Regions from separate parts of the Cohnella herbarum genome, predicted to be linked through region 2. Evidence: a T-box and tRNA genes for the amino acid it is inferred to sense, from the RefSeq annotation. Region 2 holds a T-box; the other holds one or more tRNA genes.
The links. A T-box is a leader RNA that pairs with one kind of tRNA and senses whether it is charged. The one in region 2 lies ahead of leuS (leucine--tRNA ligase), so its partner is inferred to be a tRNA-Leu.
Positions count from the first base shown of each region.

Region 1: it has a tRNA-Leu gene. The T-box ahead of leuS (leucine--tRNA ligase) is inferred to sense a tRNA for this amino acid. The anticodon was not compared.

Region 1 covers NZ_CP051680.1:269,601-285,890, forward strand. Annotated here, with positions in the region: gene HH215_RS01200 (alpha-amylase family glycosyl hydrolase) at 1-1,318, shown strand, start outside; gene HH215_RS01205 (carbohydrate binding domain-containing protein) at 1,410-5,573, shown strand; tRNA gene HH215_RS01210 (tRNA-Leu) at 5,669-5,755, shown strand; gene HH215_RS01215 (ABC transporter ATP-binding protein) at 6,289-8,049, shown strand; gene HH215_RS01220 (ABC transporter ATP-binding protein) at 8,049-9,719, shown strand; gene HH215_RS01225 (glycosyltransferase) at 9,743-10,813, shown strand; gene HH215_RS01230 (non-ribosomal peptide synthetase) at 10,839-16,290, shown strand, end outside.
Region 2 covers NZ_CP051680.1:2,463,653-2,479,942, forward strand. Annotated here, with positions in the region: gene rpsT (30S ribosomal protein S20) at 1-21, shown strand, start outside; gene holA (DNA polymerase III subunit delta) at 140-1,171, opposite strand; gene HH215_RS11155 (anti-sigma factor family protein) at 1,403-2,341, opposite strand; gene HH215_RS11160 (RNA polymerase sigma factor) at 2,338-2,886, opposite strand; gene HH215_RS11165 (RNA polymerase sigma factor) at 3,082-3,615, shown strand; gene HH215_RS11170 (hypothetical protein) at 3,612-5,081, shown strand; gene HH215_RS11175 (DNA internalization-related competence protein ComEC/Rec2) at 5,131-7,707, opposite strand; gene HH215_RS11180 (deoxycytidylate deaminase) at 7,817-8,335, opposite strand; gene HH215_RS11185 (homocysteine synthase) at 8,372-9,664, opposite strand; gene HH215_RS11190 (ComEA family DNA-binding protein) at 9,749-10,333, opposite strand; gene comER (late competence protein ComER) at 10,444-11,277, shown strand; gene leuS (leucine--tRNA ligase) at 11,451-13,886, opposite strand; T-box leader at 14,059-14,305, opposite strand; gene HH215_RS11205 (TetR/AcrR family transcriptional regulator) at 14,367-14,984, opposite strand; gene HH215_RS11210 (MMPL family transporter) at 15,128-16,290, shown strand, end outside.

The DNA of each region.
Region 1 (16,290 bases), 2.2 Mb from region 2:
CGGTACGCTCGTTGGACAGTCAACGACAACCTCCTACGCGGACGTCGGTCTTGCGGCAACGACCTCATACTCCTATACGGTCAAAGCTTTCGATGCAGCGGCTAACCGTTCGGAATTCAGCGCGCCTCCTGCCGTAGCTACGACGTTAGCCGGCAATAACGTGACGATCTATTACAAACAAGGCTTCACGACGCCTTATATCCATTACCGTCCTGCCGGAGGCACATGGACGACGACGCCTGGCGTACCGATCCCCGCATCGGAGGTACCGGGATATAACAAGATTACGATCAACATCGGTACGGCGAGTCAACTGGAAGCTTGTTTCAACAACGGTAGCGGGACATGGGATAGCAACAATCAGTTAAATTACTTGTTCGGAGTCGGAACGTGGACGTACACTCCGACGGGGAACATCGTATCCGGTGCCCCTTCGTTGCCGGAAAACGTTCCGCCTAGCGTTCCGCAGAACGTAGCAGCGACAGCCGTATCGGCTACATCCGTGAACGTCACTTGGAGCGCATCGACCGATAACGTCGGGGTTACCGGGTATGAAGTGTTCCGCAACGGAACGTTAGTCGGGACCTCCGCGACAACATCCTTCGCGAGCACGGGACTTGCGGCCGCAACGACTTACAATTTTACGGTGAAAGCTTACGATGCGGTCGGCAACCGTTCCGCCGAGAGCACGCCTCCGGCTTCGGTAACGACTTTAGCTGGTAACCAAGCCACGATCTATTACAAGAATACTGCATTTACGAATTCTTATATTCACTATAAGCTCGACAATTCTACTACTTGGACGACGTTGCCTGGAAGCCAGATGCAAAGTTCATCCTTCCCGGGATACGCGAGCATCACGATCGAGCTTGGCAGCGCGACGGGGTTAACCGCCGCCTTCAATAACGGCAGCGGAACTTGGGACAATAACGGAGGCAGCAATTATACGTTTGCCTCGGGAACTTGGAGCTTGGTCAACGGCAACAAAACGTCCGGAACGCCGCAAGCGGACAGCGTAACGTTACGAGTGACGGTGCCATCGTCAACGCCCGCGAACGGGCCGGTTTACTTGACGGGAACGTTCAACAATTGGTCCACGTCCGATGCCGCGTATCAATTGACGAAAGGAACGGACGGCGTTTACTCTATTACGTTGAACTGGACTTCGGGTACGGCGGTTCAATACAAGCTCACGCGGGGGACGTGGGCGACGGTCGAGGTGAATTCGAACGGAAGCGATATTTCCAATCGTACGATAACTCCATCCGGAGGAGCTCTAACCGTAAATCTAACGGTACAACGCTGGAAAGACCAATAAGGAACGGCAGAGGGTTGTCGAGAGGGTTGTTGAACTATCGACAGCCCTCTCTTTTTGAGAATAAGAGAATGAAAGGGGATACAAGAAGATCATGATTAAGATGAAATGGCTTTCTCGATCGATTGCCGTTTTGCTGGGGGGTGCTTGGTTGCTGCAAGCTGGCGCTTCCGGCGTTTCTGCCGAGATCGCCGCCGCTCACGTTTATCATAATCATATGCCTAATTTCTGGGCTTACTATGACGTCAATCAATATGGTTCGACTCCCGTCGGGAGCCCGATTCGGTATACGTACGACGGGGATGTCATCGCGCTTAAGAACAATCCTCCGCCAGGTTATCCCTATTATTTGCCTAGCGGAGCCATCATGCCCCACGATGACCTGGTATCTTATTACTCTCATCACGCCAAGAAAGGAGCCTATCTGAGTTGGCCTTGGAGCGTAGCGGGAGATCTGCGCAACAATCACGCCCAAGCCCAGATGCACGTGACGATGTCTGGGTCGCTCGTCAATAACGTGAACAGCCTTGTTCAACGCGGCAACGTGAACGACTACAACAACCTAAATTGGTGGCAGCCATGGCGTACGGCATACAACAATCTTCTAACGCAGAATGGGAAGAAGACATTGGATCTGATCCATTTTACGGGTCATCATAGCATGGGGCCGTTAGCCGGCAACGATTATATGCTGAAAGATTTGATTTACCAAGGAGCCGCTCTTGCCCAGCCTTATTTTATGGGAAGCAGTTATAAATCTTCGAACGGATTTTTCCCTACGGAGCTAGGGTTCTCGGAACGGATTATTCCGGTGCTACAGAAGCTAGGCATTCAATGGTCGGTCATCGGGAACAACCATTTTTCGCGTACGTTAAAGGACTATCCGTTATTGAACAGCCCGGGTACCGATACGATGATATCGCCACCCAACCGCGCGGATTTGCAGAATACGAGCAATGTCGGCTCGTGGGTGAGCCAGAACATGTTTAACGAGCAACAGGTCGTTCATAATAAATATCCGTTCGCCTCTACGCCTCATTGGGTTCGTTACGTGGACCCGGCTACGGGACAGGAATCGAAGGTCGTTGGTATACCTGTCGCTCAAGCAGAGTCATGGGAGGAAGGCTACAACGGCAGCACGAAAGCTACGGCGCTCAAGCCCTTCGAAGGGATTTCATCCCAGAAACAGTTTTTCGTTGTCGCGCACGACGGCGATAACTCTTCGGGGCGCGCGGGCTCGGAAGAAACCTGGCGCAACGCGGCGAACGTTACGTATACCGATTCCGGCGTGAAGGGGATGGGAATCGATGAGTATCTTCGCATGAATCTTCCCGCCGCGAACGATGTCGTTCACGTCCAGGACGGCTCATGGATCGATACGAGAGATTCTTCATCCGATCCGACATGGTACCATTGGCGGTTGCCTTTCGGCATATGGAAGTCGCAATTCTCAAGCTTTAATCAAGCGAATCAAACCGCTTACGCGCCTAAGAAAAACTTAGCGGGAATCGACGACGGAATGACGGTATCGTTCGAGTACGGATACCATTACTTGGAGCGCAACTTCGCTTTGTTGCAAGCCGCTTTGAACTATGCGAAGACGGCGGAGCAAATCTGGCTGGAAGAGCATCCGAACTATTGGCAACCGACCACGGCGCTGGATCATGAGATTACGTATCCGGGTAACCAATTAAATCCTTGGATGCTGTCGTATCCGGTGAAGGGGAACGTCGCCAACGATTACGCGGGCGGCGCTAATCCAGCGGAGCTCGCTTGGTATTTCCTGCTTCCCGCAATGGATTCCGGCTTCGGGTATTACGACGAGAACGTGGACGATAACGTGAAACCGACTTTGTCCTTTAATCAATCTTTATATTTCTCCAAACCCTACGTGCAGTCTAAGTTAGCCAAGGATAAAGTGGGACCTTCCGTCTGGTGGCCGCAGCGCTATCCGTATAACCCGGGCAGCGCGAACGTGAGTAAAGCGGAAGGATGGACATTGCATCATTTCGATAATTCTTTTGCCATCTATTCGTACGCCTACGATACGAGCGGGATCCAGAACATCAAGGTCAAAGTCAGGACGCATACGAGCAAGTCGGCCGACGCCGCGGACAATACGTTTAAAGTGTACGATCCGGCGGCGCTTCAGGCGGCAGGCGTGCAAGGGATTGATCCGGCAAAGGTCGGCTCATGGACGGAATATTCGATGAACGTACGCGACCTAACGCCGGATATAAACGGAGTAGATTGGCAGCCCAGCGGCAAAGCGGTCATGGCTAAGGTGCCGGCGCAGGAAATCGGGGATCTCTATTATTCGTACATCGATGACTACCGCGACCAATTATTAGACTACTATATTGAAGCAACGGATTCGAAAGGCAACGTTACGAAAAGCGAGATCCAGCAAGTGTACGTCGGTGCGGGCAAATATAATCTCGTGGGCGGCAAATACATCGAGGACGTGCAAGGATCTGTTACGGGCACGCATCCTTTCATAACCGATCAACCGACTATCCCGGATAATGAACCTCCAAGCGTACCGGCTCAGGTAAGCGCGCAAACGATCAACGCTTCCTCTATTAAAGTGTCATGGAGCCCATCCACGGATAACGCGGGCGTTACGGGATACGACGTTTATCGCAACGGAACGAAAGTCGGGACGTCTTCAACTAGCGCTTATACGGATAATGGTTTAGCGGGCAGCACCGCCTATTCGTACACCGTTAAAGCGTATGATGCGGCAGGCAACCGCTCGGACTTCAGCGCACCTCCAGCCGTCATTACGACGCCAGCCGGCAACAACGTCACGATTTATTACAAGGCAGGCTTCACGACGCCTTATATCCATTATCGCCCGGCCGGCGGGACGTGGACGACTTCTCCGGGAGCCGCCATTCCGTCGTCGGAGTTGCCCGGATATAATAAAATCACGATCAACATCGGCGCCGCAACGCAGTTAGAGGCTTGTTTCAATAACGGAAGCGGCACATGGGATAGCAACAATTCGCAGAACTATTTATTCGGAACGGGAACATGGACTTACACGCCTACGGGCAACATCGTAGCGGGTGCCCCGATCGTGGATACGCAGGCACCGACCGCACCATTGAACGTGACCGCTCAAGCGGCATCGGCCGTGAGCGCCACGATTACGTGGAGCGCGTCCACGGACAACGTCGGGGTTACGGGTTACGACGTGTTCAGGAACGGCGCGAAAGTCGGATCGACGGCGACCGCGACGACTTATACCGATAGCGGACTTTCTGCGGGAGCTTCCTATTCTTATACAGTGAAGGCATTCGATGCGGCGGGTAATCGTTCGGTGAGCAGCGATCCTCCGGCCGTCATCTCGACTCCGGCGGGCAACAACGTGACGATCTACTACAAGAAAGGATTCGCCGCGCCGTATATTCATTATCGCCCGGCTGGAGGTACCTGGACGTCTGCGCCGGGCGTCGCCATGCCGGAGTCGGAGGTATCCGGATATAACAAGATCACGATCAGTATCGGTACGGCGAGTCAACTGGAAGCTTGCTTCAACAACGGCAGCGGGACATGGGACAGCAACAATTCACAGAACTATTTGTTCGGAGCGGGAACATGGACGTATACGCCGACGGGGAACATCGTATCCGGCCCTCCATCGTTGCCGGAAAACAATCAGGCTACGATTTATTACAAGAATGCGGCGTTTGCGAGCTCCTATATTCATTATAAACTCGACAACTCGACGACGTGGACGACATTGCCGGGCGTGCCTATGCAAAGCTCCGTTTATCCGGGTTATTCGAGCGTCGCCATTGAGCTCGGCAGCGCAACGGGATTAATCGCAGCCTTTACGAATGGCAGCGGAAGCTGGGATAACAACGGCGGTAGTAATTATTCGTTCGGCTCGGGGACGTGGAGCTTAATCAATGGCAGTAAGACATCCGGAACGCCGCAAGCGGATAGCGTAACGTTACGAGTGACGGTGCCGTCGTCAACGCCCGTGAACGGACCGGTTTACTTAACGGGTTCGCTCAACGGTTGGGCGACTGGGGATTCAGCCTATCAATTGACAAGAGGAACCGACGGAGTTTATTCTATCGATTTGAATTTGCCGGCAGGGACGGCGATTCAGTACAAGCTGGCGAGAGGAACTTGGGCTTCGGTAGAGGTGAATTCGAACGGCAGCGATATCGCCAATCGAACGTTAACCCCAACGGGGGGCTCGCAGATCGTTAATCTATCGGTACAGCGTTGGAAGGATCAATAGATTTTATCGGAAAGTTTAGGAAGTAAATGATTGACTTTGCCTATCATCCATGATAAATTATAATTCTGACTCGGAAGCCAATATTGTCAGAATGTGCGGTCGTGGCGGAATTGGCAGACGCGCTAGATTCAGGTTCTAGTGGTGTAACAGCCGTGGAGGTTCGAGTCCTCTCGACCGCACCAAACTCTCAAACAAACTCTTCTTAGGAAGGGTTTTTTCTTTTTGATTTATTATACTGAGTGTACATTCGTAGGAATCACTTCATATTTAAGTATGGCTTCACTCTGACTATATACATGACCATGGATTCGTGGTAACGTACGAATATAATAAGGAAAACGTTTTACGTCATTACATTCTCAAATTTGAGTTAATTAAAAATTTTTACAATTATTCAAAATTATAGTTTAATAGAGTGTCTTTATATGTTATTATTTATATATGCTCATCTCCGACAACATTGTATAGGGCGATATTCTTGCAAATTATTGCAAGGAGCCTTCCTAACCTCTCCGATTCAAGTCATTCATTTCTTAGCAAAGCGGCTTACTCTCCAATACCGTGTCAAAACCCACAAATTCAACATCAGGTCAACACGATAGAAACTCTTTAGATAGAGTTATATAGATTATTACAACGATTAGGAGGGAAATAATAATCTGATTTTCGGTATGCGCGATATAATTTCTAACGACGTAAACAATGAGGTGATGCGTTGTCGTTTAAGGAGCTTATATCTCCAAGTATCTTGAACCGCTCTGCCAAGGGCTCGCGTCGATATTTGCTTATAGCGGTGACGGCAGCGATTTGCGGCGCTTTGGCTGAAATGGCCATAGCTTTGTCGATCATGCGATTGGCTGATGCCGGATTATCCGGGGACGAAAATACCGCCATTCGGATGTCCATCTACATGTCGGCAGCGGTTATTGTCGGTTTTCTGTTGAAGTTCTCGATAAAGGCGGCCGCGACGCGATTCGGAGCAAATACCGCTTATAAGTTGCGTTCATCGTTGTTCGCTCATATGACGAAATTAAAGCAATCCGAAGCGGAATCCCGCCACGCGGGCGATTGGATGTCCGTTCTATCCAATGATGCGTTCGCGATCGAGCAATTTTTTACTTATCACTTATGCAATTTGTTGTTTCACCCTATCATGGCGACAGGCACTTTTATTTTTTTGTTCTTGTTGCAATGGAAGCTTGTTTTGCTATGCTGCTTGATTATACCGCTATCGCTCTTGATTTCTTGGCAACTAGGAAAGCCGATTATTCGACAATCGCAGCAATTGCAAGAGATCGAAGGGACGATCAACTCCCAAATCCAGGATGCCGTGCTCGGGCAAGCTTTAATAAAGTCCTACGGAAGGCAGAATTGGCTGAGGGAACGATTTGAACGTGTTTTGAAGAAAGGCCTGTTCAAAAGCTTTGATTTGGAACGGCAAAGGTCGCTCATCATCCCGTGGCAAATTCTACTGCAAACGCTTCCATTCGCGATGTGTATTCTTTATGGAGGCTGGCTGGCCATTCATGGCGATATGCGTCCTGCGGCATTGCTTGCCTTCATCTATCTATTGGGCTATTGCATTCAATCCGCTTCCGCGCTGCCGGAGCTGATCAATCAGTTATTCGTTGCGGCAGGCGCGGTTAGGCGGTTGGATCAGATCATGGACTATCGAACGGAAGACGATACGGGGACGACAGTGGCCGATAACGAGGATCGGACAAGTACGGATGAGAGCGAAAGCGTCATTTCATTCAACGATGTCAATTTTCAATACGCGGGCCGCTCAGTGCTTGCCCTCAACGATATTACTTATGACGTCCGGAAAGGCCAATTCGTTGCGATCGTCGGGCCGAGCGGTTCCGGGAAGAGTACGATCATGAAGTTATTAAGCAAGCTATACGAACCGAATGGAGGAGAAATTCGGTTATTTGGAAAGCCGTTAGCCGATTACAATCCGCAGGCAGCTCGTTCCATGATTTCTTTCGTGAAGCAACATACGTTCTTGTTCCCGGGCACGATCTTGGACAATATCAGACACGGCAAGCCGCTTGCGACGGATAGGGAAGTGATCGAAGCGAGCATAGCCGCAGGGGCAGACGCATTTATTCAACAGCTTTCCGAAAGTTACCTGACACAGATTGGCGAGAGGGGAGCGGGATTATCCGGTGGGCAGATGCAGAGGATTGCCATTGCGCGAGCGCTGTTGAAGGAAGCTCCGATCATTGTTTTCGACGAACCGACCTCCGCGCTCGATGGAGAGTCGGAAGCGATTATTCAAGAGACGCTACGGCAAGTTCGAAGGGAAAAAACCATTCTCGTTATCGCTCATCGATTGTCTACGGTTCAAGACGCGGATCTCATTCTTGTGATGGATCAAGGCCGCATAGTCGAGTCGGGAACGCATGAACAATTAATGCGGCATAGCGGGCTATATTCCGGCTTGCATCAAAACTTATTAGAAGGTGTCTCCTAATGGCCGAACGACGTTCGGAGTGGTTGCGCTTTTATTCCATGCTGCCGAAACCGAGGCGAAGATATTTCCAATATGCGATCGGCGAGTCCTTGATTCGATCGATTGTTCCGATCGTCACGGCATTCGCTCTCAAATGGACGATAGACGCGTCGGTGTCGGATGATATCAACATTTTATGGAAAACGTTTTCTATATTATGCGGTTCTACCCTCTTGTTCGCCGCCCTATCGCCTTTGCTCGTCTACAGAGTAAAACGGACGGCCAAGCTACTCAGCGTCGGCATACGCGGCAAACTGATCAACAAAGTCGCATACTTGTCTTTTCCGTTCTTCGAACGCCATGAAAGCGGCGAATTGATGTCGAAAATGTCGAACGACGTGCTTCAAATGGAGGAAATGTATACCGAGCATATGCGTAATTTAGTCCATTATGCGATCGTGGGCCTAGCTTCCTTCGCGGCGATGCTCGTTTTGGAATGGCGATTTGCCGTGTCGCTGATCTCGTTAACCGTCGTGATAGGAGCGGTGAACTATCGATTCCTACGTCCGTTGCGAATACTTAGCCATACTTTACAGCAACGGAAAGGCGAAGCGAATGCCAGATGCAGCGATTTGTTACACGGTCTCTCCACGATTAAGCTCTATCAGCTGGAACCCGTCGTCATCGGGCAATACGATGAACGAAATCGCGAGATTCAGCATTTAACGAGTAGATTCGGACTACAAACCGCAGGGCTGGAAGCCATGAATTATTTGTTGACCTTCATAAGTTTCGGGGGCATTGCCGTAGCGGGAACGTTTCTAGTACTGAGCGGTTCGATTGAAACGGGTTCGCTCATCGCCCTTATCCAGTTGCAGATGAACGTAACGTTCGTCATTATGCTTACGGGCGGATTGGTTGCCCGAATGCAGGTTTCCGTTACGGCATCCGAACGAATCAACGGATTGCTCGAGAGTGAAGAGGAAACCCAAGAGATCGTCGAAGGGAAGTCGGATTCGTCAGAAGGCACGAAAGACTATGCCGTGGAGTTAGACGATGTATTTTTTTCATATGGCCAAAGATCCGTTCTACGAGGGGTTAAGATGTCGGTGCGGTCTGGCGAGACGGCCGTCATCATGGGAGGGAGCGGCAATGGAAAAAGCACGCTTTGCAAGCTGTTGCTCGGTTTTTATCGACCGGACAGCGGCAGCATCAGACTGCTTGGCGATGATTTCTCGCAGTGCTCGCTGACGAATTGGAGAAGTAGAATCGCTTATGTTCCGCAAGAACCGTTTCTCTTCTCTGGGACGATCGAGGACAACATTCGATTTGGGAACCTTGACGCTTCGGATGAAGACGTACGGACCGCAGCCGCGGCAGCAGGCGCCCACGACTTCATTCACTCGCTGCCGGAAGGTTACGGCACGAATATTACGCAAGATGCGTCCAACCTATCGGGAGGACAGAAACAAAGGATTACCATTGCCAGAGCTTTTCTGAAAGACGCCCCGATTCTGCTTCTGGACGAGCCAAGCTCTTCGCTTGACGCCGCTGCGGCGAATGCGGTGGCGGATGTCGTGAACCGATTGAGGGGGGTGAAGACGTGCCTCGTTATCGCTCATGAATCTAAGTCGCGATATCAATCTGACGTTGTGTATTGCATCGAAGAGGGGAAAGCGCAAAAACAGTAAACGGAAATGAAAGAAGGGAACTCGTGATTAGCGTTATTATGCCGACATTCAATAAAGCCGCCTATTTGAATCTGACTTTAGCCTCGTTCGTACGGCAAACTTCCAAGGATTACGAAATCGTCCTGATCGACGACGGCAGCGGAGATGGCACGCAAGCCATCGCGGACAATTACAAGAACAAGCTGAATTTGATCCGCTTGAAACAGGCTAACCTGGGGCGATCGGCAGCGAGGAATAAGGGGATTTCCGCTAGCTCGGGGGAGTATCTACTGTTTAACGATGACGATCGTATCGTTCGGGGCGATTTTATCGAACGGCATCAATCGGCACTCTCAAGAGAAGCAAATACCGTTCATATCGGCGGCAAAGGTCGGGTACTAACGATCTGGCGGCGAAATCAGTTGATCATGCAAGGCCAAGACCGTCGAAAGTTAGCGGAGCAGCTAGGCGATCGTTGGCATCGCGTTCGCAGGAAGACGTATGCGGAGCTTGCGTCGGCAGAGGAAGTGGAGACGAATTTCGAGCATACCATCGAACGTTTGTTTCTGGGCAAAGAGTTCGAATCGAATCATGCGTTAGGGGTTCCAATAGATCGGATAGAAGACTTTCGCCTGAAGTGGATGCTAGGCACAACGGCTAATTTGTCCGTGAGAAAAGATGCCGTAGTCGAAGCGGGGATGTTCGATACGGAGTTCAGAGGTTGGGGAATGGAGGACTCCGAGCTCTGCTACAGGCTGGTAAGGAACGGATTGGCGCTAAAAGAATGTCCCGAGGCGTTCAATTATCATCAAATTCATCCGATCGGTCGAAAGTTCTGGATTAATCCGACGTTGAGCATTTCACGTATGAACGAGCTAAAAAGAAACATCGATTATTTTCACGCCAAATTCGGAACGCCCGCCAGTTATATTTTTCGCAGAGCGTTTTACGATAATATTCCTACTTTGCTCGCGAACGAGATATTAATTCAATTCGAAGGCGCATTAGGCGAATCAGGTACCGTCGAGGATTGGGACTCGCTGTATCGTACGATCATGAGGAGCAGAAGAAACCGGTCGTTAGGAGCGAGGTTTGGTATTAGATCGAGAGGGTAGCGGAATAAGGAGGATGGATGCGAGGATGCGGACGCGACAATCGACACTTGCGGATGTTCTTCATGACCTTAGGGATTCCGGTAACGGAATTACTTATACGACCAGGCATGAAGAAGCTTTCGTTTCATACGGCGAGTTGTACGGCAAAGCGCAGGGGAAATTGCACTTCCTGCAACGTAAAGGCATGCAGCCCAAGGACGAGTTAGTGTTCCAGGTGGAGGATAACGGCGAATTTATTATCCTTTTCTGGGCTTGCCAGCTAGGGGGCATCATCCCCGTCCCCCTCGCGGCCGGAAATAACGAAGATCATAAACTCAAGCTGGCCAGAGTGTGGAACACCCTTCGAAATCCCTATCTAGCCTGTTCGAAGGAAACCCTTAGGCAAATCGAAAAATACGAGGAGCATCCGGAGATCTCATCTTGCCTGGCGTCGATGCAGAGGCGAGCGATCCTCATAGATGACGATGCGCAATCCATCGAACCCGGCAGAGGGAATTTGCAATCGATCGGGTCGGAGGATATCGCTTTAATCCAATATTCATCAGGTTCGACCGGCGCTCCCAGGGGAGTCGTCTTGACTCACGGGAATCTACTTTGCAACATCAACGCCATCATCGATGGCGCAGGGGTTAGTTCGGCCGATCGTTCCCTGAGTTGGATGCCGCTCACGCACGATATGGGATTGATCGGTTGCCATCTGACGGCCCTTACCGCCGATATTCATCAATTCATTATGCCGCCGACTTTATTCGTAATGGATCCCGAGCTGTGGTTGCATAAAGCGCATGAGCATCGGATTACGCTTCTGTCCTCGCCGAATTTCGGCTACAAGCATTTCCTGAGCCACTGCAAGAAGGAGCGTATCGCGGAATGGGATCTATCGCGATTGCGGCTTATCTTCAATGGGGCGGAACCGGTATCGGCAAGATTATGCGATTCGTTCTTGGATGCGATCGGGCCGGCCGGAGCGGGCAGGAACATCTTGTTCCCCGTCTACGGAATGGCGGAAGCCAGTCTGGCCGTCACCTTCCCTCCAATGAACGAAGAAGTGATTCCGGTTTACGTGAATAGAAGCTTGCTTTCGGCAGGCGAACCCGTTGCGGAAATCGGCCCCGACGACAAAGCATGCGTGACGTTCGTGGACGTTGGCTATCCCGTGCAAGATTGCGAGGTCCGTATATGCGATGAGGACGGCCGGACATTGCAAGAGCGGTATATCGGAAATATCCAGATCAAGGGCAATAACGTCACGAGGGGTTATTACCGTAATCCCGAGGAGACGGACAAGCTCAAAACCGATGACGGGTGGCTGAATACCGGAGATTTAGGATTTATGCGCAAGGGGCGTCTAGTCGTTACGGGAAGGAAAAAAGACATTATTTTCGTGCGCGGACAAAATTATTACCCGCACGATCTTGAAGGGATAGCTCAGGAACAGCTAGGTATCGAGCTTGGGAAAATCGCGATTTGCGGAGTGACCGGCGAGAACTCGGGCACGGAAGAGATCGCCGCTTTCATCGTGCACCGGGGCAAACCGGACAGCTTCGTCGACACCGTCCTCGAGGTTAAGAAGACTTTGAATAAAGCGACCGGCCTATCCATCAAACAGGTTGTACCCGTACGAAGCATACCCAAAACGACCAGCGGAAAATTGCAACGATACAAGCTGGCCGAAAGCTATGAAAGGGGAGAATTTACGGAAGTCATCGAACGGCTGAACAAGCTTCTGGACGAGCGGATAACGCCGGAGGCAACGGAAACGGCGGACGATTTGCTGGAGCGGCGTCTGTCCCGGCTATGGGCTGACGGACTGGGTCGGGGAAGCGTCGGTATCGATCAAGATTTTTTCGAAATGGGCGGGGATTCGTTAACGGCGGCAATGTTGCTTAATCGCATTCATAAAGAGTTTCATGTCGAAGTGCCTGCTGCCGCTCTATTTGAGTTATCGACAGCGAGGAAGCTGGCAAATTACATTCGAGACGCGGAGAAGAGTATGTACGAGCCGATCCCGAAGGCCGAGGAACGCGAGTATTATCCGGTTTCCTCCTCGCAGTACCGGGTGTACGTGCAAGAACAGTCTCAACACATCGGGACAAGCTATCATATGCCGGTTCTCATCCATATCGAAGGCGATCTCGACATCGCGAAAGCGGAGCGCGTTATCCGCCGGTTAATAAGTCTCCACGAGAGCCTTCGAACTTCCTTTGCCGAAATGGAAGGAGACATTGTTCAACTCGTCCATCGGGAAGAAGAGATTGAGTTTGCCTTGCAAATCTTAAATCTCCAACATGACGGCGTGCGAGGGGCGATCAATGAATTTATCCGCCCGTTTCGTCTGAGCGAAGCGCCATTATTTCGAGCCGGGCTTGTTTCGGAAGGCGATGAAAGGACGGTAGCGGGCAAGCACCATCTTATTCTGGATATGCATCATGCTATATCCGATGGAATCTCGGTCAACCATTTGATCGAACAATTCGCAATGCAATATGACGGGAAGGACTTGTCGGCCTCCCATCTGCAATATAAAGACTATGTCATGTGGCAGCGGGAGCGGAAGCATTCGGATCGATATGCAAGCGACAGGTTCTATTGGGAGCGAAAATTGTCCGGCGAGGTCCCCCTGCTTGAGATGCCGACGGATCGCAAGAGGACGGAAGCTCGAAGCTTCGAAGGCGATTCGATTCCTTTCTCTCTCGACGAGAAGTGCGTAAAGAAGCTGAACGAGCTCGCGCATCGGCATTCGGTTTCCGTTAACGCGATCTTATTAACCGTCTACGCGATTGTGTTAAACAAATATACGAGACAGCAGGACCTTGTCGTCGGTTCATTGGTTTCGGGTAGGAATCACGCGGACTTGGAGTCCATTGTCGGCATGTTCGTCAATTATGTGCCGTTGCGGATGACGATTGATCCCGCAACGACTTTCGTGGAGACGCTTGAACGTTGCGCGCGTTCCATAACGGAGGATTATTCGCATCAAGATTTTCCCTACGAGGACATGATCGGTTTAGTGTCTTCAAGAACGCCTCAAGGACGAAATCCGTTATTCGATACGATGTTGATCGTGCACAACCAGATGGACATCGGTTCGGAAATAAGGATGGGCGACGGGAAACTGACTTTCGAAGAATGGCGAACGAATACGTCGAAGCTCGATTTCAAGCTGGACGTTTACATGGAGGGAAGCGGGCTTACTTGCCGGCTGGAATATAATCGGCATCTCTTCGATCGCGAGACGATGGAGAGATGGTGCGGACACTTCGAGGCTGTCGTTCAATCCGTATTGCTCAATCCGCATGCCCATCTGCGCGATATCGACATGCTGGCCGAGACGGAACGTCTTCAAATCCTTCGGTCGTTCAACCGCGAGGTAACAACAACGGAGGATAGCGACGAGAGCGTGCTGCACGAATGGTTCGAGAAAGGCGCAGAACAATGGCCTGATCAATTAGCCGTCTTAAATGGCGATCAACGGATGACTTATCGGGAGCTGAATGGGAAAGCGAACCGGCTAGCCTCGGAACTAAGAAGGAACGGCTTGGGGCCGGACCGGATCGCCGCGATCGTCGCGGAACGATCCGCGGAGATGATGATCGGCATTCTGGCCGTTCTGAAAGCGGGCGGAGCTTACTTGCCGATCTCTCCCGACTATCCGCCCGAACGGATACGTTTCATGTTGGAAGATAGCGGCGCCGTCGTATTGCTCACCCAGAAGGCATGGTTGAACCGGTTCGGCGATGCCAAAGAAAAGAACCAAAACTCGACTCGTATAGCGTTCACCGGCGCCATTATGGACATCGGAGACGAGGAGAGATACAGCGGCGATCGCGTTGACGAAGCGACGCAGGGAAGCAATCCCGTTCATAGCCGCAACTTGGCTTACGTCATCTATACTTCCGGTTCGACGGGCAACCCGAAGGGGGTCATGATCGAACACGGAGCGGCCGTCAACCGGATTCGTTGGATGCAGAAGCAATACCCGATCGGACAGGACGATGTCATTCTGCAGAAGACGGCCTTTACGTTCGACGTGTCGGTATGGGAACTGCTGTGGTGGTTTTTCGCCGGTGCGGCGGTTAGCTTCTTGTCGCCGGGCGGAGAGAAGGATCCGGACGCCATCGTGCGAGCGATCGAAGCCCACCGGGTGACAACGCTTCATTTCGTGCCTTCCATGCTGCATTTATTTCTGGAACATCAGGAAAGACGGCAGGAAGCCGATAGGAGCCAAGCTTCTTTGGCGACTTTGAAATACGTATTCGCAAGCGGAGAAGCGTTGCCCCCGCAGCATGTGGAACGATTTTACGAGCGGTTCGGTTTGTTGCAAGGCGGACCCATACTCGTTAACTTATACGGTCCAACGGAAGCCGCCATCGACGTATCGTATTACGATTGTCAGCCGGAACCGCTAGCGGACAGCGTCCCCATAGGCAGACCAATCGATAACATTCAATTATACGTTCTCGACGAAGCGCGGCAATTGCTTCCGATTGGCGTTCCCGGCGAATTGTACATCGCGGGCAGGGGGTTAGCCCGCGGATATATTCAATTGCAGGAGCTGACCTCGGAGAAATTCGTCGACAATCCTTTCGTCCCGGGAACGCGGATGTACCGGACGGGAGATCTCGCGAAGTGGCAAGCGGACGGAACGATCGTCTACATGGGCAGGCTTGACCATCAAGTGAAGCTGCGCGGCTATCGGATTGAACTAGGCGAAATCGAAGCGGGACTGCTGCGGCACCCCGCAATTCATGAAGCCGTCGTAACGGTGAAAGAAACGCTTGAAGGCGACAAGTATTTAAGCGCGCACATGGTGAGCAATCAAGTACCGACGATTGCCGAAATCCGCGAGCATCTGGGTCGGCTGCTCCCGGAATATATGATTCCCGCGCGTTATAGCCTCATCGGCAGGATGCCTCTGACTTCGAACGGCAAAGTCGATCGGAAGGCGCTGGCTAATCTAGAAGATGTCGAGCTGGCTGCTGCGGATTACGAGGCGCCGCTCGATTCAACGGAAGAGGCTTTGATCGCATTATGGCAGACGGTGCTTCATCGGGAGCGAATCGGCGCCTTAGACGACTTTTTCGAGATCGGAGGGCACTCGCTTAAAGCGACCGAGCTTCTGAACAAGCTGCATAAGGAGCTTCGGGCTACTCTATCGTTAAAAGAGATCTTCGACAACCCGACGGTACGCCAGATGGCAAACCTATTGCGCGAGAAGGAAAAAAGCGACGTTGCCCCTATACCGCCAACGGAGGAAAGAGAGCATTACGCGCTTTCTCCGGCGCAGAGCAGATTGTACGTCTTGCAGCAATTCGAACGGATCGGCACGGCGTATCATTTGCCCGCGGCTTTCCTATACGAAGGTACCGTCGATCAAGACCGGTTCGAGAAGGCGTTGAGTTCGGTCGTCGGGTGGCATGAAAGCCTGCGAACCTCATTCCGGATGGTGGATGGGGTGCCCGTGCAAAAAGTCCATT
Region 2 (16,290 bases):
GCATTGTCCGCGCAAGCCTAAGCTTGTGCCTGACGCATATGCGGCTGCCGCATCAGATGTAGCAGCCATGAAAAAGCCATCCTCGCTTATAGGATGGCTTTTTTGGTGTTCTTTCATTTATCCGGTTTCTAATTTGATATTAACTCGCTCCTTGAGAACCGGTTTTGAGCAGGAAAAGCTCGAGTCCCAGCGTCTTCTCGACGCGGCCTGTTTTCATCGCATAATCGAGATCGGCAAGCTCGGACAATAGCGAGGCCAAACGCTCCTGGCTGAATTTGCGCGCTTGCTCGCCGGTGATTTTCACGGCGTACGGATGCAAGCCAAGCTGGGAAGCCATTTGTTGCGGCGAGTACCCTTGGCTTCCGAGTTCTTTGACGTAGAGCATGTTGCGAAATTGCCGGACGAGCAACGCCATCAGCTTGATCGGTTCCTCCCGTTGCTTCAGCAAATCGTAATAAAGCGCGATCGCTTCAGCCGTTCGAAGCGCGGCCAGCTCCTCCGTTAGCTTAAAAACGTTCTGTTCCGTGGCCATAGGCACCAGCGATCGTACGGCTTCGAGAGTGACAGAGCCGCTCAACCCAGCATGAAGGCAAAGCTTATCCGTTTCGGCCGCCAGGGCGTGCATGTCCGTGCCCACGCGCCTCAATAATTCCTCCGCCGTCTTCCCATCCATCGATCGGCCTTGGGAAGATGCGCGTTTAAGCAACCATTGCAGCAATTCTTCGGATTGCAACGGACTGAAAGAGATGACGAATTCTTTCGTTTTGGCCGTTTTCACAAGCTTCTTGCGTTCATCCAGCTTCTCGTGGGGCACCATAAAAATCAGTACGGACGTATCCGAGGGCTGGCCCATATAAGCAAGCAAACTCTCCGGACGGTGTTCTACGCGTGTGGATTCTTTGCCTGCCGCGAAGAGTACGCTATCCCGGACGAGTATGATTTTGCTGGGGACGAGGAACGGGAGCATTTCCGCCTCTTCGATGATCGTATCGATCGTCGTCTCCGCGGAATCGAATCGAACGACGGCCATCTCCCGATGTTCGGGCTGCACGAGCTGCTCTAACAATCGTTCGACGAACTCGTTCATGATATAAGCTTCAGTTCCGTAGCAAACGTATACGGGCAATAAATTTCCTTGTTTAATCGATCGAAAAGCCTGTTTAGCATCCATTGCGGCGAGCCCCCAACCTTATGTACTCCCTTGATTGTACAACAAACAACAAAGAGATCACACCTTTATGCAAGGAGCGATCTCTTTGTCCTCGGACATCTATATCAACGTTCGCCGGCCGGCCCATGGTGCCGTGCGCGAACGACCGTGACGATGGTCCAAAGACGATCGTCAACTTCATCTGTACACTATACGCGGAGCACGCGCGAAAGGTGACGATCGGTTAACGTTTTAGCGCTGGGATTCTTCGGAAGTCGCGATATCGAATTGCCACTGAGTTTGAGTTCCGCCGTCATCCGTCACCGTAAAATACAGCACGTTGCTTTCGTCATTCCAACTAAGCAAGCTGATCGTACCTTCCTTGGCTTTGGAGTCGTAGTAGGAACTGCCGTCTTCGTTGTTGAGAATCTGGAACGTGCCCGCGTTTTCCATCGCGACCGCTTTCCATTTGCCATCCGGAGAGTCTACGGTAGCCGGAAGACCGTAAGCCGATCTAAGAGGACCCACGGATTCCGGGTCTTCCAGATTGTCTCCACCCAGCGCGAAACCTTTCGTGTCGCCCAGATCTTGTTTATCCGCTCCCCCGCCGCTCTCTCCCGCTTCGGAAGCGGAGTTGGCGGCAGGCTCGCCGTATTGATCCGCCATTTTTTGTTGTGGCACTTCTTCGGCCGTGATGCCCATGCTTCTTTTCTGTACGGAGTCCGCACCTTCCGCAGCAGACATCAACTCGGGAGCCGCCGCATCGTTGTGGCTGCCGGAGCCTCCCAGCGTCCATTGGCCGGGATTGCTGAACAGCAGCAAACCAACGACGACGCCAGCGGCCACTACTCCCGATATTTTGCGGAATAGATGTCTCGCAGGACGATTCGACCTTACCGGTACCGGATTCGAATCGACGTTAGCGGCGTTTTCTCCACTTACGTTCGAATGGTTTAGCTTATCCGCGGTATGCAAGCGTTCCAATTCCGGAAGTATGGCATCTACGAGACTGTATTTGGGAACGACCCGGGGCAATTGCTCCAACTCGCTCGACAGCTTCTGCAACCTAGTTAACATGGCGGCGCAGTCAGGGCATTGACCAGCATGATCCATCATGAGCGATGTTTCTTGTTGATCTAAATCCCCGTCAATGTGACGCTGCATGAGTTCCATCACCTCTTGGCAAATCATCCCCGGACACCACCTTTCTGATAATCGTGAAGTAGGATTTGCAATTGTTGCCGGGCTCTAAATAAGTAGGACTTAACGGTGTTCAAGGGTAAATTTAAAGAGTCGGCAATTTCGTTGTACGAAAAATCCTGCAGATATCTGAGGACGACCACAGTGCGGTGATGCTCGGGAAGCTTACCGATGGCCTCGCGTATTTCCTCCGCAGCGTATGCGGAAAGAACCTCGGTCTCCACGTTATCTCCCGCATGAAAAACCATTTCATGCTCGTCAATCGATACGGAAGGCTTCTTGCGCCGAAATTTATCGATACATATGTTGGTCACGATCCGCTGCACCCAAGTGCGAAATTGAGCTTTTTCCTCGTAGGAATCAATTTTCGTATAAATCCGGATTAAAGCGTCTTGCGACGCATCCATGGCATCTTGCTCGTTATTAAGCAAATAATAAGCCGTACGATAAACTTGATTCTCAATTTCGCGGAGTAGCGTAACGAGTGCTTCTCGGTCGCCCGCTTGTGCGGCTTTGATCAGAGCCGGCTCCACCACAGAAGATCCTCCTCCCCTGCACCCTCTCAGACGTCAATGTCGGATTAAAGGTTGCATTCCCTTAGAGGGAATTTTCGGTATTTTAATTTCTCTAACTTTTAGTCTAGCAAAATTGTTCGCAAAGGCATAATGTTTTATGTTGGATAACGGAACCGATCCCCATTATACACTGTCTAATAGGGTAGAGGTGAACATATGAGGACGGAATACTTAAAGCATGTCGATACCGTCGATGATTCGGAGCTTAGACTGCTTATGGATCAATATGGAAACGAAGTATGGAAATATGCCTATATTTTAACTAGAAACAGAGAGCAAGCCAAAGATATCGCTCAAGAGGTGTTTATTAAAGCGCACTACAATATCCATACGTTTAGAGGGCAGTCCACGATTAAGACCTGGTTGCTTGCGATTACGAGAAATCTATCGTTAAACTACTTATCATCCGGTTATTTTCGCAAAATTCTCTTATTCGGAAACATGAAGACGCCCCAGTCGGCGCCTTCGGCCGAAACGGCTTTTCTAGACGAGCAATCCGCTTCGGAGGTTTGGGGAATCATTATGAAACTATCGCACAAATTGCGCGAGGTGCTCGTTCTTGATCTAGAGCATGAGCTGAGCGTTCAAGAAACGGCTAAATTGCTTAATCTTCCGGAGGGAACCGTGAAATCCAGGCTTCATCGCGCTCGCAAGGAAGTCGAGAACCAATTAAAGGGGTGGGTACAATGAATACGACCAAACCGGATTGGTACGAGCAAGCCAAGGGAGGACTAGGTCAAGCCAACTTCACCGAACCTATGAAACAAGAAGTAAGCCGGAAAATATTCGAGCGTCAGCCCGAGCGTAAAAAAAGCGGGAAATGGGTTGTTGCCGCCGTTACGGCCTTTGCAATATGCATCGCGGCCTTCCTCTTGATTAATCCTGCGCGTACGATCGATGAGCCTCCAGCCCCTGCCGGAACCCTTACGACTCCTGATATTAACAGCCCGAATCCGCTTCCTACCGAGAGCAATCCGCCTACCGAAACGCAACCCCCTATTGCCGAGGAACAGGTCAAGCTCGCTTATGAGGATCCCAGAGGTTCGTTAGGCACTTTAGGAAATTATCCGGTCGAATTGGATCGCATCGAAGCGACTCGAATTCCGAAATCATCCGTGATCGTGAAACGGGTCATCGAAGTCGACGAACTAGGAAATTATTTCCTTTACGTTAAAAATAAAAACGATACCCAGCTTTACGCCGGGATGGAAATCGTATCGGCTGGCCTGGGATCCTCTCCCACGGATGACATATACGAGATTGGCATCGTCGGTGACCTTACCTACCTGAACGACGTCCAAATTACGAAAAGCAATTTGTTCGGACGTTTCCATCTCCGGATATACGGAGTTTGCGGCGCCAATTGCGTAACGAATAACTGGATTCATTTCGAGGAAGACGTACCCGGCGTTCCGATCAGCGATATCCGACTGAATGCCCACGCTCAGGAAGTCGATCTCGACGAAGACGGAACTCCCGAACTGGTCTCTACGGAATCGTCAACGATTGCCAAAGTGCAAGTCTACAAAACTTTTAACGATCAAGTCAAGTTCGTCGATCTGAATATCGCGTTACAAGCGGAACATCCTAATTCCGTCCAATATGACGGTAACTCGCGAACTTTCACGGCTATCTTCGCCGACCGCAGTGTAAGCTATCAATATAAAAAAGGCGAAGATATCTTAGAACGCGTTGATCCTATAGAGAAGGATCAGAACCGGCTTATCGTCGGCGGTACTTACGACGGCAACGACTCCATTCAACTGAACGTGGACGGGACGAAGATTGATGCAAGCTGGGTTAAAGATCCTCTCAAAAAATTCGGCATCTACCTTCCGGCCGATATTCGGACGGTCAAGTTCGAAGACGGATACGAGTACAAATCCACGGTCGGCGATGCCATCATTCAATTAAGGGAAGCGAATGAAGGCAATCTTCCAACGCTGCGTAAAGAAAAAGATCTTGAGAGTTACTCCGATTACGTGGGCACGGAGTTCTGGGGCGATGAGCAGAACATTAGGTACGACTATTTCTTATACGAGCATGACTCCGACAATAGGACCTATATCGCCGTACGGTGCAGTACCGACGACATCGGTAAACTCCGCCCCTTACTTCTCGCGGTTATCTCTAATATCCGGTATGCATCAGAATAAAATTCCCGCAACCGCCGATTCCCATGGATTTCGGCGGTTTTTTCGCTATCTATTCGGCATCCCGCATCATTCTTCGTTCCATGTCGCCGTTTGGCTGAATTCGATATTGTACCTCACCGTGCAAATCCGTCCGCCAAATAAGGCTGCCCGCATCTTTAAGCCTTTCGAGCACGCCTTCGTTAGGATGACCATAGAAGTTGTTAATGCCGACGGATATGACCGTTTCGCGAGGCGACCAATAGTCGACCCATGGTTCCGTCGTCGAAGTTTTGCTGCCGTGATGCCCCGCTTTAAGCACGTCTATCTGCCGGAAAATAACATTCCCGTCGCGTTCGGATTCGATTTCGACGATATCCCGCTCGCCGCCTGCTTCCAAATCTCCGGGAAGCAAGAAGTTTCGACCATATACGGTTAGAATGAACACGATGCTGAGGTCGTTTTGCTCGTTCCGCACCTCGACCCTATTTTCGGGATCGGATTGTTGTACGTATGGATACAGAGCTAGTAATTTGGTCGTTTCATCCACCTCCCACTCCATCGTTGCTTGAACGGCATAGGAAGGAATATTTTTATCCATCGTTAATCGAAGCAACTTCAAGGTGCTAGGAGAATCCTTCAACGTCCCGTTGAACAGCAGGGAACGTACGGGAATATTGTTCAGAACGGCTTCCGCCCCGCCGATATGATCGGCATCGAAATGGGTCAACACCAACGCGTCTATATCACTAAAGCCCCGTTTAAGCAATAAAGGCACAATCAGCTTGCGCCCGACTTCATAAGGATCGCTGCGATTTTTCCATTCCTCTCCCGGTTTACGGAAATTAACCGTTCCTCCGGCATCGATCATGATGATCTTGCCTTTACCGGTGCGAATCAAGATGCTGTCGCCTTGCCCGACATTAAGGAATGAAATTGAGGCATCGCGATCGAACGCTGCCGGCCGATATCCCCATAACAGCCAGCTTACCGCGAGAAACGCGAACGCAACATAGGGGAGTACAGTCCTGCGTAAGTTCCTGACGTTACCGCTATACTCGGCGGAGAGCGGGGCCGTGGAATCCTCGCTTTCAACGGCTTGTTGTTTCCACCACTCTCGCTCCAGCTTGCGCGCTAATCTTTGCTTCAACCCCGCAATAGCCAACCCCATAAGAACATAAGCGCTTGCTACCCACAGCAAAGAGGGCTTCGGCCATACCGATCTAAGTCCAACGAATGCGTCCAACCAGTCCACGATGCCGAAGGTCAACGCATTTCCCATAGAGGCTAACTTTGCCGGAATGATTCCCATAGGCAGCCATATCCCGCCCAATACGATGGATGCCATACCGAGCGGCATGACAATAAAGCTGATAAACGGCACTAGCACGAAATTAGCGGGCAGCGATAGCAAATGAACGGCGTTAAAATAATAAACCGTAACCGGAAAAGAGACGAACTGTGCGGTTAAAGTAACGGCCACCGCTCCCTTCAGCCAATTCCAGCGAATGGGGAGCGACGCCGTAACCGTTGGAACGAATAGTATCAATCCGGCCGTGACGATAAAAGATAGTTGGAAACTGACGTTCTCAATCAGCAACGGATTCCATATGAGCATTAGCAAAGCCGCTGCCATCAAGAGATGGAGACCGTCCTTTAACGCGTTTTTACGCGCTAACCACAATGCGATCATTGCCATCACGCATGCGCGTACGGCCGATGGGGAAGCCCCGGTTATCAGCATGTATAGCGGCATCATCGCGATTGTCATATCCAGCGTGCGTTCCCGGGTTAGCCTCATCCATGCTCCGATTTGCAACAGTAAATAAACGACGACTCCGACATGCAATCCGGAGATCGCGAGCACGTGGGTCAAGCCAAGGCGGGCAAATTGATCGAACTGCTCGGGCTCCAAATCCGAACGGATGCCGACGACCAAACCTTTCATGTATCCCGAGTCGCCGCCCGGGTACATTCGATCCATGATTTTGCCGATCCCCATACGCAAGTCGTCCAAAACCCTAAGCGGCACGTTGAGGATTGATCCAGGTTCTCCCGTAAACGTGACGGAATTCAAACCTTTGGCGGAGAGTTGCCAATGAATCCCTTGCTTGCTCAAATAGTTACGATAGTCGAACGCGCCGAAGTTGCCCGCTTCGCCGGGCAATTCCAGAACTCCCGCTATTCGTATACGATCGCCCCTGCGCCAATCGGAGACGATCTGCTGATCCTCTTGCTTAGCCAGCTTAATTCTGATCAGCACCGTATCGGTAATCTTAAGTTCATTGCCGGCGGAAGAGCGTTTTATGGATTCGGCTTTGAGCTTGAACATCGCCACGTCCCCGTCTACTTCGATGACCGAAGAGGAGCGACCCGTTAATACGGCCTCCGCACCTACCGCGTCCGTCGAAACCGCAAGATCCGACTCGTTCCGGTTCTCTACCCACGCCCTTTCGCCATAAGCGAGCAGTAATGCTAACCCGCATATAAACGTTAGCTTCGGATTCAACTTTCCCAAGATTGCCAATCCGATCAAAAATAATATTAAGGCTACTAAAACGATGATAGAGCTAAACCCTTGAACCAACGATTCAATCGAAACGCCGACGATCCAGCAACAACATACCGCGACTAACGGTCTTCCGTTCATCTTTCACCTCATCCGCGTCAAATAAAAAACACCCCTTCGCCGAGTTAACTCGGCGAAGAGGTGCTTCCTCTTCTACATAGGACTACCTAAAGGTAAGGACGCAGCAGAGCTACGATCCGTCTTGTACTTCCGTATCCGCCGGAGGAACGTAACTCCCGATTTGCCGGAAGAGCAAACCTCGTTGTTCCATTAGCGCGGCTACTTTTCCATGATCCTTCAGGTAAGGCCGGTAATAAACGATCTCCGCGATGCCGCTGTTCGCCAGCATATTCGCGCAAGTCCAGCAAGGCTGGTCCGTTACGTACACGACGGATCCTTCGCGGTCCACGCGATCCGTGAACAACAGAAGATTCTGCTCCGCATGGATCGTCCTGATGCAGCGCTGCTTCTTGATCATTTCAGTCGATGGCGCGCCTTCGGGAGCGGATTCGAATTCCTCCACGATCATACAACCTGCTTCGGAGCAATCTTGAACGCCCATCGGAGCTCCGTTGTAAGCCGTGCCTAACAACTTCTTCCCTTGTACGAGCACCGTACCTACGTGACGCCTTGGACAGCGCGACCGGGTCGAAACCATAAAAGCGATATCCATGAAATACGTGTCCCAGTCCTTACGTAGGCCTGTCATCTGTTAAAACCTCCAACTATAGCTTGCATGAACGATTTACTTCTGGCTTGCCGCCAAAGCTTGCTCCAAATCGTGAATAATATCTTTGATCCCTTCCGTACCGACCGAGAGACGAATCATTCCAGGCTGAACGCCCGCCGCAAGCTGGCCCTCTTCCGTAAGCTGCTGATGCGTCGTGCTCGCGGGATGGATGATAAGCGACTTGGAATCTCCGACGTTTGCCAGATGGGAAAATAACTTGACCGCGTTAATGACCTTTTTGCCGGCCTCTACTCCGCCCTTAATTCCGAAAGTCATAATCGCTCCTTGTCCGTTAGGCAAATAACGTTGACCTAACTCGTAAGAAGGATGGCTCTCCAACCCTGCATAGTTAACCCACTCTACCGCAGGATGCGACTCCAGGAATTTGGCGACGGCCAACGTATTGCTGCTATGGCGCTCCATGCGAAGATGTAGAGTTTCAAGGCCCTGTAGGAACATGAAGGAGTTAAACGGAGCTAGTGCCGCTCCCATGTCGCGCAACAGTTGCACGCGCATCTTAATGATATACGCCACCGGTCCGACCGCATCCGCGTATACGACGCCGTGATAGCTCGGATCCGGTTCGGTCAAGCCCGGGAATTTGCCGCTTGCTTTCCAATCGAACTTGCCGCCGTCTACGACGATTCCTCCGATGGAAGTTCCGTGTCCGCCGATAAACTTAGTTGCGGAGTGAAGCACGATATCCGCGCCGTGCTCTAACGGACGGCAAAGGAACGGAGTCGCGAAAGTGCTGTCGATGATCAGCGGAATGCCGTTGTCATGCGCGACGGCCGCAACGGCGGAGATGTCCAGAATATCTCCTCTAGGATTACCGATCGTTTCCGCGAAAATGGCTTTCGTCTTCGGCGTAATAGCCGCGCGGAAGTTTTCCGGATTGGAAGGATCCACGAATTTAACCGTAATTCCTAGCTTAGGCAACGTAATCGCGAACAAGTTATACGTACCGCCGTACAGACTTGCAGCGGAGACGATCTCGTCTCCCGCGCCCGCGATGTTTAGAATCGAGTATGTAATCGCCGATTGACCGGAAGCAACGGCCAATGCCGCGGCACCGCCTTCCAGAGCAGCAACGCGTTGTTCGAAAACATCCGAAGTAGGGTTCATGATGCGGGTATAAATATTTCCGAATTCCTTCAGGGCGAACAGGTTGGCCGCATGTTCCGTATCGCGAAACCCGTAGGATGTCGTCTGGTAAATCGGTACCGCGCGGGACATCGTTGTCGGATCGATCTGTTGGCCGCCGTGTACGGCGAGTGTTTCCAATGAATAGGATGATTCTTGGCTCATTCAATAAACCTCCCGAAATAGATAATAATAGATTTCTTTATCATTTTCTCATATTTACGGCAAATGTTAAAGCATAAACGGATTTTATTTCCGGGTTGATACATCGACTAAGTCGGAAATCTTCTCGTATACCTTTGGTCCGATTCCCTTCACCTCAAGAAGTTGATCGATATTTTGAAAGCCGCCATGCTGTTCACGATAGGTTATGATCGCTTTTGCTTTAGATGGTCCGATGCCGGGCAACGTTTCCAACTGGGATTGGATTGCTTGGTTGAGATCAATAAGACCGGAAGAAGGAATCTCCGGTTGAGCGGCTACCGAGTGAGGCGGCGGAGGGCTTAAATCTGCGGACGATGCAGGCGACTCGGTGGTTATCGGGGTTACGCCGGTTTCACGGGATACATCGGCCGTACTTTCCGTGCGGCCAGACGGAAGCGGAGTATCGGACGGGGAATCGTTTGTCGACCCGGCAATAGGTTCAGTCGTGCTGGATCGGGTTGCGGTTAAGTCGTCGATTGCGTCTTCCAACGGTTCATTGACAGGTGACCAACCAGGTATGGATGCGGACGTCGATCCTTGCAAGAAAACATACCCGAGCAGAATCCCGCCCATGATGAGCAGGCTTATTGCGGTTATTTTTATCGAACCTATTTCCTTAACTTTTTTCATAATCAAACCTCCTGGTTTAGAATCGATCCGGGGAATGAAAAATCGTTCATGTCGGCCAAGCGCTGATTCATACAATATGAAATAGATAGTTCGTCGTGGGAGGGAATGGGATGAAAATCGGCTTCATCGGTGCGGGAAGCATGGGAAGCTTGCTTATTGGAGCATTCGTTCGCGCCGGTGCCATGCGGCCGGGCGACATCGTCGTCAGTTCACGAACGTATTCCAAGCTGTCAACGCTGGCAGATCAACATCCGGGATTACAACCTGTCTCTACTAATATGGAGGCGGCGAGCGGAGCCGATTATTTGTTCTTGTGCGTCAAACCGATGGATTTCCGTAAAGTCATCGATGAAATCTCGTCCGTGCTCACGAAAGATCAGATCGTCATCTCCATTACGAGCCCCGTAAAAATTTCATCGCTGGAAGAGCTGCTTCCGTGCAAAGTTGCCAAAATCATTCCAAGCGTCGTCAATGCCGTCGGCAGCGGAGCGTCTTTGTTCATGTGGGGCAATCGTTTGTCGGACGAGGATCAAACCGCATTATGGAAAATGTTCTCCTCCATCAGCCGACCCATCGTCATCATAGAAGATGAGGTCCGCGTTGCATCCGATATATCCAGTTGCGGGCCGGCGTTCCTTGCTTGCTTGTTAGAGCAATTTATCGACGCGGCGGTCATGTCTACCGGCATGGAACGGGAAACGGCTACCGAACTCGCCTGCGAAATGATGCTCGGAACCGCGCGGCTGATGCTGGAGCAGTCTTGCTCGCCGAGCGAGCTCCAAGCCAAAGTTTCCGTACCCGGGGGCATCACTGCGGCTGCATTGGAGGTGCTGCGCAAGTCTACCCGCGGCGCATTCCTGCAAGTGCTGTATACGACGCACGAGAAATTCGCCGAGGATCTGGATCGGGTCGATTCTTCTTTATTTTCCAGCGAACGTACGTGAACGGGTTTGAGCCAGGATTGAGCTTGAGTAAAATTCGCAGTTAAAAATAGGGTTTATCCATGGCGGGCGCTTAGTCCGCCTTTTTCGTGTTCGCATCCATGTTCATAAAAAAAAGCCGCCCGCTCCACCATAAAGTGGAGACAAGCGGCGTGTGCTTCACGCTGCAAAAAGTATTAGTTGGCGACGATGTTGACGAGTTTTCCTTTAACCGCGATAACCTTGCGAATCGTCTTGCCGGCGATAAGCTCCTTCACTTTCTCGGACTCAAGCGCCAGCGCCTGCATGCCCGCCTCGTCGAGATCGGCCGGAATGTTCAGGCGATCGGCGATTTTGCCGCTTACTTGCACGACGATCTCGACTTCGGCATCCACCGTGAGCGAGACATCGTATTGCGGCCACGCGACGTAGGAGACAGAGCCCGTGTATCCCAGCTTCTCCCACAGCTCTTCCGAGATATGCGGAGCGATCGGGGACAACATCTGAACGAAATGAGCCAACGCTTCCTTAGGCAACTTTTCCGTTTTGTATGCCTCGTTCACGAAGATCATCATCTGGCTAATCGCCGTGTTAAAGCGCAATGCCTCGTAATCCTCGCCGACCTTCTTCAAGCTCTTATGCCAAACTTTACGGAAACTATCGTCTCCTGCAACGTCTTGGATTTTACCGTTCAAATTGCCGTTATCGTCTACGAACAGTCTCCATACGCGAGCCAAGAAACGATAGACGCCTTCCACCCCGTTCGTGTTCCACGGCTTCGTCGCTTCGAGAGGCCCCATGAACATCTCGTACATCCGCAGCGTATCGGCTCCGAACTCTCCGACGATATCGTCCGGATTAATGACGTTGCCGCGGGATTTGGACATCTTCTCGTTGTTCATGCCGAGAATCATGCCTTGGTTGACGAGTTTATGGAACGGCTCTTTCGTCTTCACGACGCCGATGTCGTACAGTACCTTGTGCCAGAAGCGCGCGTACAGCAAGTGCAGAACCGCATGCTCCGCGCCGCCGATGTACAGATCTACCGGCAGCCACTCGGCTTGTTTTTCCGTCGAACAAATTTCTTTCTCGTTCTTCGGATCGATGAAGCGCAAGTAATACCAGCAGCTGCCCGCCCATTGCGGCATCGTGTTCGTCTCGCGGCGCGCCTTGCGTCCGTTGCGCGGATCGATAACGTTCACCCATTCCGTAACGTTGGCTAGCGGTGATTCGCCCGTGCCCGATGGCTGAATCGCTTCTACGTCGGGCAATAGCAACGGAAGATCTTCTTCCGGAATCGTATCCATCGTTCCGTCTTCGTAATGCAAGACGGGAATCGGCTCGCCCCAGTAGCGTTGGCGGCTGAACAGCCAATCGCGCAAACGGTACGTTACTTTGCCCTTACCATTGCCGTCCTTCTCCAGACGAGCAATCATCGCGGCGATCGCTTCCGCCGTGGACAACCCGTTCAAGAAATCGGAATTGACCAGTTTGCCGTCTCCCGTATAAGCCGCTTCGGCTACGTTTCCGCCCGCAACGACCTCAACGATCGGCAACCCGAATTTCTTCGCGAATTCCCAGTCGCGCTCGTCGTGTCCCGGAACGGCCATGATCGCTCCCGTACCGTATCCGCCAAGCACGTAATCCGCGATCCAGATCGGCACTTTGCCGCCGTTGACCGGATTAATCGCATAAGCACCCGTGAACACTCCGCTCTTATCCTTAGCCAAGTCCGTACGTTCTAGATCGCTTTTCCGCGCAGCCTGTTCAACGTAAGCTTCGACCGCAGCTTTCTGCTCGGAAGACGCGATCGCGCCTACCAGCTCGTGCTCGGGAGCGAGTACGCAATAGGTCGCTCCGAACAACGTATCCGGTCGAGTCGTAAACACCGTCAACGCGGAGTCGTGTCCATCGATGGCGAACGTCACTTCGGCGCCAGTCGATTTGCCGATCCAATTGCGTTGCATGTCCTTGATGCTTTCCGACCAGTCCAATTCTTCCAGGTCTTCGAGCAATCTCTCCGCGTACTCGGTAATTTTCAACATCCATTGGCGCATCGGCTTGCGAACGACCGGATGTCCTCCGCGCTCGCTTAGTCCGTCGATGACTTCCTCGTTCGCCAGCACAGTGCCGAGAGCCGGACACCAGTTCACCGGAACTTCCGCGACGTATGCTAATCCTTTTTTATATAGTTGAATGAAGATCCATTGCGTCCACTTGTAATAATCCGGATCCGTCGTGCTGAATTCGCGATCCCAATCATAGGAAAACCCTAGCGACTTAATCTGACGGCGGAAATTATCGATGTTTTCCACCGTGATCTCGCGCGGATGGCGACCCGTCTGCAGCGCATACTGCTCCGCCGGCAAGCCGAAGGCATCCCATCCCATCGGATGAAGCACGTTAAAGCCTTTCATCCGTTTGAAGCGACTGACGATATCGGTTGCCGTATAACCTTCCGGATGACCGACGTGAAGTCCGGCCCCGGATGGATACGGGAACATATCCAATGCGTAAAACTTAGGTTTTCCCGCTTCTTCCGTTGTGCGGAACGTTTTGTTCTTATCCCAATAGCTCTGCCATTTCGGCTCGATCTTCAGCGGTTGATAGCCTTGCCCGTTCTCATGCGACATGTGTGTTAACTCCCTTGTTATCATCTCTCTTGTTCTTGAAGCGCAAGCATAAACAGCCTACGCCGTCCTTTGGGATGGCGGGGGAGCGTTTATGTCGGAGACGTTTCAGTAAAGTAGAGCGAATTTATACTTTCTGAAAGGTCAACAAAAAACTCCCGCCTCTAGCGTTATCGCTAGGGACGAGAGTATAAATTCCCGTGGTACCACCCTAGTTGACGGACATCCTGCTTGGATTGCCGCCCACTCGTGCCTCGTAACGAGAGGAAACGCCCAACTTGTCGAACATCCGCATTCCAACGGCTTATTCGTTCGGTTCGGAGGCTCCAAGGCGAGTTCGTCGTTCGCGTTAACCGGCTTGCACCAACCGCCGGCTCTCTGGGTAACGTCTAACGAGTACTGCTCCTTATCACAGCCAAAGTATGCCATGATTATAGCCAATTTGCTCGATTCATGTCAAGCGAACAGCGCCGATTGCCCCGATCATCGGTTCGAAATTCCGTTCCAGAACACCCCGACGATCGCCGACGACAACTCTTGCGGGGAATATTCAGCATCGCCGACAATCTCCCGGTTCCCGATCATCAACAACGCGGCGAAAGCATGGGCAAGCAGCATCGGATTGCCCTCCGCGATATCCCCTGCCTCCATCGCTTGGCGGAAAGTAGCCGCCATAACCTCATGGATCTTATGCTCCGCCAAGCGGATATCGTCCCGCTGCTCCACGGTCAAGAAAGGAATGGCTTCCCTCATCAGACTCTCGAATTCCACATGCGATTTGGACATTTTCGTAAACGCGATCTGTTCGAGTCTCGTCCTTATATCCGGGTGAGCATCGATGATCCGTTGCGTAAAGAAGCAAATCCTCGCCATCATTTCCGTAACGGAAGTCGTGAAGAGCACCGCTTTATTCGTAAAATAGTAATAGACCGACGCCTTGGTCACTCCGGCTCGTTCCGCGATCATATTGATCGATACCGGCTCATAGCCTAATTCCATGAAAAGAACGGATGCCGTGTTCAATACTTTATCGCGCATCGAGGGTTGGTCGACGTTTCCTTTCGGCCTGCCGGGAGAACGCTTGGATCGGGGGGTCGTCATCGCGGTCCCCTCCTTTGTTCGGAAATTCGCCATTGCATAATTAACCTTCCGGTATATATAATTAATTTGCAACTCATCTTACGATTATATCCCAAATTCCAAATGCTTTCATCGTCGATTTTGTTAAGGAGGAACGAGATAACATGCACGAAAACCGAGGACTAGGAAAATGGGTAGCCGGGAAAAGAAGCAAGTGGATCACTCTGCTGGTTTGGATCGTCGCCGCCGGGCTTCTGAGCGCGCTGCTGCCGTCGGTCAATAATGAGGAAATCAATAACGCTCCTAACTTAAGCGACTCCAAGCCGTCGGTAAGAGCCGACGCCGTCGCGGAACGCGAATTCCCCAGCGGATCCGATATTCCGGCGCTTCTCGTCTGGCATAAACAAAGCGGGTTAACGGAATCCGACTTGCAGAACGTTCAGAAGCTGTACGGTCAACTCGCGGGCGAACCGGTTCCGCATCAGACTTCCGTCCCCCCTCTTCATCAGTTGCCGCTTCCTGCGTTGAAGGGACAATTATCGAAGGACGGCAGCACTTTCGTGTCTCCCGTGTTCTTCGGCAAACAAGCGGATGTCGACCAGTTGAAAGAAGGCATCGAGCAACTGAAAGAACAAACGAAAACGATATTCGGAACGGATCCATTCGCGACGGACAATCGTTCCGAAGAAGGATTAAGCGCCCGGGTAACCGGTCCGGTAGGCATTCAGATCGATGCGACCGGATTGTTCAAGAACGCCGACGTCAGCTTGATGATCGGTACCGTGTTGCTCGTGCTCGTCCTTTTGTTGTTGATCTACCGTTCTCCAATCTTGGCGCTAATGCCTCTGGTAGCGGTAGGATTCGCTTATGGGGTCATCAGTCCGATTCTCGGCTGGATGGCGCATGAAGGCTGGATCGTCGTCGACGGTCAAGCCATCTCCATCATGACCGTGCTGTTGTTCGGAGCCGGAACGGATTATTGTTTGTTCCTGATCTCCCGCTTCCGCCAACTGCTGAAAGTAGAGAGGGACAAAGGCAAGGCGCTGCTAGGCGCGATTACCGGATCATCGGGAGCGATCGCCATGAGCGGCTTGACCGTCGTACTATCCTTGCTTGCGCTGCTAGTCGCGGAATACGGTGCCTATCACCGATTCGCCGCTCCGTTCAGCATCGCGATATTGATAATGGGAATCGCTAGCTTAACGCTCGTACCTGCCATGCTGGCGATTATCGGGCGGAACTCGTTCTACCCTTTCGTGCCTAGGACGCCGGAAATGCTCCAAGAACGCGCTGCGCGAAAAGGAAAATCAGTACCGCCAGCCTCTCT